DNA from 2 places in the Bradyrhizobium sp. PUT101 genome. Region 2 is predicted to be linked to the other one. Evidence: riboswitches for the same ligand, from Rfam matches in the RefSeq annotation. Region 2 holds a riboswitch; the other holds the start of a gene.
The links. A riboswitch is a leader RNA that binds a small molecule or an ion and turns the genes downstream of it on or off. The one in region 2 is predicted to bind glycine.

Region 1: another riboswitch for glycine. It lies ahead of ACSHT2_RS08510 (D-amino acid dehydrogenase); the one in region 2 lies ahead of gcvT (glycine cleavage system aminomethyltransferase GcvT).

What each region holds. Positions count from the first base shown of each region.
Region 1 covers NZ_CP197207.1:1,734,664-1,737,129, forward strand. Annotated here, with positions in the region: gene ACSHT2_RS08505 (M20/M25/M40 family metallo-hydrolase) at 1-738, shown strand, start outside; glycine riboswitch at 942-1,046, shown strand; glycine riboswitch at 1,050-1,155, shown strand; gene ACSHT2_RS08510 (D-amino acid dehydrogenase) at 1,223-2,466, shown strand, end outside.
Region 2 covers NZ_CP197207.1:1,876,788-1,879,253, reverse strand. Annotated here, with positions in the region: gene gcvT (glycine cleavage system aminomethyltransferase GcvT) at 1-837, opposite strand, end outside; glycine riboswitch at 984-1,072, opposite strand; gene alaS (alanine--tRNA ligase) at 1,294-2,466, shown strand, end outside.

The sequences.
Region 1 (2,466 bases), 140 kb from region 2:
TTCACCACACCGCTGCCGATCACCGTGCTGTTCACGCCGGATGAGGAAGTCGGCACGCCTTCGACGCGGGACATCATCGAGGCGGAAGCGGCGCGCAACAAATACGTGCTGGTACCCGAGCCCGGCCGCGCCGACAACGGCGTCACCACCGGACGTTACGCCATCGCCCGGTTCAATCTCGAGGCGACGGGCCGGCCGAGCCACGCCGGCGCCACGCTATCGGCGGGACGCTCGGCGATCCGCGAGATGGCGCGGCAGATCCTCGCCATCGACGCGATGACGACGGAGGACTGCACCTTCTCGGTCGGCGTCGTCCACGGCGGCCAATGGGTCAATTGCGTTGCTACGACCGCGACCGGCGAAGCGCTCTCCATGGCCAAGCGTCAGGCCGATCTCGACCGCGGTGTCGAGAGGATGCTGGCGCTGTCGGGCACCAGCAACGACGTCGCGTTCAAGGTCACGCGCGGCGTGACGCGTCCGGTTTGGGAGCCGGATGCCGGCACCATGGCGCTCTATGAGAAGGCGCGGGGCATCGCCAAATCGCTCGGCGCGGAATTACCGCATGCAAGCTCCGGCGGCGGCTCCGACGGCAACTTCACCGGCGCGATGGGAATCCCGACGCTCGACGGCCTGGGCGTGCGCGGCGGCAACGGCCACACGCTGGAGGAGTTCATCGAGGTCGATAGCCTGGTCGAGCGCGGCCGGCTGATGGCCGGATTGCTGGCGACGCTGGAGTGATGGCGCTGCCGTCATCCCGGGGCGATGCAAAGCATCGAGCTATGGTGCGCAGTTGCGCACCTGAGGATATCGAGATTCCGGGGCGCGCTGCGCGCGCCCGGACTGCCTCGGCTATCAACTTCGCACTGCACAATACGTCGGCAGTTGCGGTCGAAATTTAGCCTTGTCTAAAAATGAGGCGTATCGTACTGCTCGGCCGTCCACGCGACGATGCGGGAGAGATCGCGGCGAAGGCTTTCAGCTTTCGTTGCGGCGCCGACGGAGCAACCGCCCCGGAAACTCTCAGGCAAAAGGACCGTTTCGTCAGGACGATCTGGAGAGAGGCGGCGCGATTTCAGGCAATCGTGACGTCCACCGAAGGGGATAGTTCGTTGCGAGATCCGCAGCGGATCAAGCTCTCAGGTAACCGTGACAGATGGGGCGCCGCCAACGGCTTTTGGCCGGCGGTTAGCCGACTCTAAACACGGGAGCCCCGAACCTAGTCATGACCCATATCGCCATCATCGGCGCCGGCATCACCGGCGTGACGACCGCCTATGCCCTGCTCGAACGCGGCTACAAGGTGACGGTGCTCGACAAGCACCGCTACGCCGCGATGGAGACGTCCTTCGCCAACGGCGGGCAGCTCTCCGCATCGAACGCCGAAGTGTGGAACAGCACGGCGACGATCCTGAAGGGTTTGCGCTGGATGTTCCGGCGCGACGCGCCGCTGCTGATGAACCCGCGGCCGAACTGGCATAAGTATTCGTGGATGAGCGAATTCGTCGCCAACATCGGCAACTACCGCGCCAACACCATCGAGACCACGCGGCTCGCGATCGAAGCGCGCAGATATCTGTTCGACATCGCGGCACGCGAAGGGATCGACTTCGATCTCGAACGCCGCGGCATCCTCCACATCTATCGTGACAAAGCCGGCTTCGAATCCGGTCTGCGCGTCAACGCACTGCTGCAGGAAGGCGGCCTCGACCGCCGCCCGGTGACGTCAGAGGAAATCCGCGCAATCGAGCCGACACTGCGCAAGGACTACTATGGCGGCTTCTACACGCCGTCGGATGCGACCGGCGATATCCACAAGTTCACCCGCGGGCTGGCGGAAGCCTGCAAGCGGCGTGGCGCGACCTTCATCCACGAGGCCAATATCGATTCGATCGCGCGTGCCGGCAGCGGCTTCGTCATCGGCTGGGCCGATCTGGCCGCGAGCGATGGCGTGGGGGCCGGGCGCGGCGCGCTCAACGTGGACGGCGTCGTGGTCTGCGCGGGCGTTGCGAGCCGTCACTTCGCCGCCCTGCTCGACGAGCGCGTCAACGTCTATCCGGTGAAGGGCTACTCGATCACCGTGCAGCTCGACACCGCCGAAAGCCGCAATGCCACCCCGACGGTGAGCCTGCTCGACGAGGCCGCAAAGATCGTCACCAGCCGGCTCGGAGCCGATCGCTTTCGCGTCGCCGGCACCGCTGAATTCAACGACTTCAATCGCGACATCCGCGCTGACCGCGTGCAGCCGCTGATCGACTGGGTGCGCAGCAACTTCCCCGCCGTCGAAACGTCGCGCGTCGTGCCGTGGGCCGGGCTGCGCCCGATGATGCCGAACATGATGCCGGTCGTGCGCGCAGGGCGGATACCGGGCGTGTTCTTCAACACCGGCCACGGCCATCTCGGGTGGACTCTATCGGCAGCGACGGCGCAGATGATCTCTCAGACCATCGACGGCTGGCGCGGCCTCAA
Region 2 (2,466 bases):
GCCGCCGGCGCGCATCCCGCCGCTGCGGCGGCTCTTCTGCACCGACCATTCCAGCGCGGCCTCGACCGGCGTGGTCGCGGTGTCGATGTCGTGGCCGTAGAGGCAAAGCCCGGCTTCCAGCCGCAGGCTGTCGCGGGCGCCCAGGCCGATCGGCAGCACGTCCGGGTTTTCGAGCAGCATCTTGGTGAGGCGCTCGGCCTCCGTAGCGGGAACGGAGATCTCGAACCCGTCCTCGCCGGTGTAGCCGGAGCGCGAGACGAAGCACTTGATGCCGGCGACCTCATGCGGGCCGGCATCCATGAATGTCATCGACGGCGCCTCTGCACACAATTTCGCCAGCGCCGCTTCCGCCTTCGGGCCCTGCAGCGCGATCAGCGCGCGGTCGGCCAGAGAAACGATGACGCAATCGTCCGCGAGATGCGCGCGCAGATGCGCCTCGTCCGCTTCCTTGCAGGCGGCGTTGACGACCAGGAACAGGTGGTCGCCGAAATTGGCGACCATGAGATCGTCGAGAATCCCGCCTTCCGCATTGGTGAACTGGGCGTAGCGCTGCCGGCCCGGTGCAATCGCCACGATGTCCTGCGGCACCAGCCGTTCCAGCGCGCGGGCGGCGTCCTCGACCTTGCCCGACTTCGGGCGAAGCGCGAGCTGCCCCATATGGGAGACGTCGAACAGGCCGGCGGCGGCTCTCGTATGGAGGTGCTCCTTCAGCACGCCGGCGGGGTACTGCACGGGCATGTCGTAGCCAGCGAACGGCACCATCTTGCCGCCGAGGGACACATGCAGGGCGTGGAGAGGCGTCTGTCGGAGAGATTTCTGGTCGGCGGGTACTGGCATCACAGGGGTCCTCGGCGGTTCCCCGGGGACGATTCCCCGGGCCAACCAGTCGAAGCCCCATCTGTCGCTGTGCCTGAGAGTATTATCCCGTCGGCGGGCGCCACCCGGGTTCTTAGGCCCGTCGGCGCCTCTTTCCAGATGCTGTCAAAGCCACGCGGTCCTTTTGCCTGAGAGTTTCCGGGGCGGTTGCTCCTTCGGCGCCGGCACCAGTGCCGGTCTCTCCCGACGTGGCCGTACGATACAGATGGGTAAAGACCACAGGCCAGCCAAGCCTGTCAACGCGTCCACTCGTCCTATCAACGGGATTGCGCGGCTGCGGCAACCCTCTGATCTCCTTGCACAGTTTCTGGACACTGAAGCTGGCCTTGTCTAAAAGCGCTTTGGCCCGCAGATATCAGCCTTAACCTCTGGTTTGGATGGCAGGAAGCGGGTCCAAGCACACCCGATTGGATGAACATGAGCGGCGTCAACGAGATCAGGTCGACCTTTCTGAATTTCTTTGCCGAGAACGGCCACGAGATCGTGCCGTCCTCGCCACTGGTGCCGCGCAACGACCCCACGTTGATGTTCACCAATGCCGGCATGGTGCAGTTCAAGAACGTCTTCACCGGCGTCGAGAAGCGGCCCTACCAGCGCGCCACCACCTCGCAGAAATGCGTGCGCGCCGGCGGCAAGCACAACGACCTCGACAATGTCGGCTACACCGCGCGCCATCTCACCTTCTTCGAGATGCTCGGCAATTTCTCGTTCGGCGACTATTTCAAGGAGCGCGCGATCGAGCTTGCCTGGAAGCTGATCACCGCCGAGTTCGGGCTGAAGAAGGACAAGCTGCTCGTCACGGTCTACCACACCGACGACGAGGCGGCGGGCCTGTGGAAGAAGATCGCCGGCTTCTCCGAGGACCGCATCATCCGCATCCCGACCTCGGACAATTTCTGGGCGATGGGCGACACCGGCCCGTGCGGTCCGTGCTCGGAAATTTTCATCGACCGCGGCGAGCACATCTGGGGCGGACCTCCGGGCTCGCCCGAGGAGGACGGCGACCGCTTCCTCGAATTCTGGAATCTCGTGTTCATGCAGTACGAGCAGGTGACGAAGGAGGAGCGCGTCGGCTTGCCGCGTCCCTCGATCGACACCGGCATGGGCCTGGAGCGCATGGCCTGCATCCTCCAGGGCGTCGAGAGCGTGTTCGAGACCGACCTGTTCCGCAACCTGATCGATGCGACGGCCTCCGCGCTCGGCACCGGGCCGAACGAGCAGACCGTGGCCTCGTTCCGCGTCATCGCCGACCATCTGCGCTCCTCGGCCTTCCTCGTCTCGGACGGCGTGCTGCCCTCGAACGAGGGCCGCGGCTACGTGCTGCGCCGGATCATGCGCCGCGCGATGCGCCATGCGCAGCTGCTTGGCGCCAAGGAGCCGCTGATGCATCGCCTGGTCTGGGCGCTGGTCCGCGAGATGGGCCAGGCCTACCCCGAGCTGATGCGCGCGGAGAAGCTGATCGAGGAGACGATGCGGCTGGAAGAGACGCGCTTCCGCAAGACGCTGTCGCGCGGCCTGGCCATCCTCGACGAGAAGAGCGCGGGCCTGAAGAAGGGCGACATGTTCGACGGCGACGTCGCCTTCACGCTC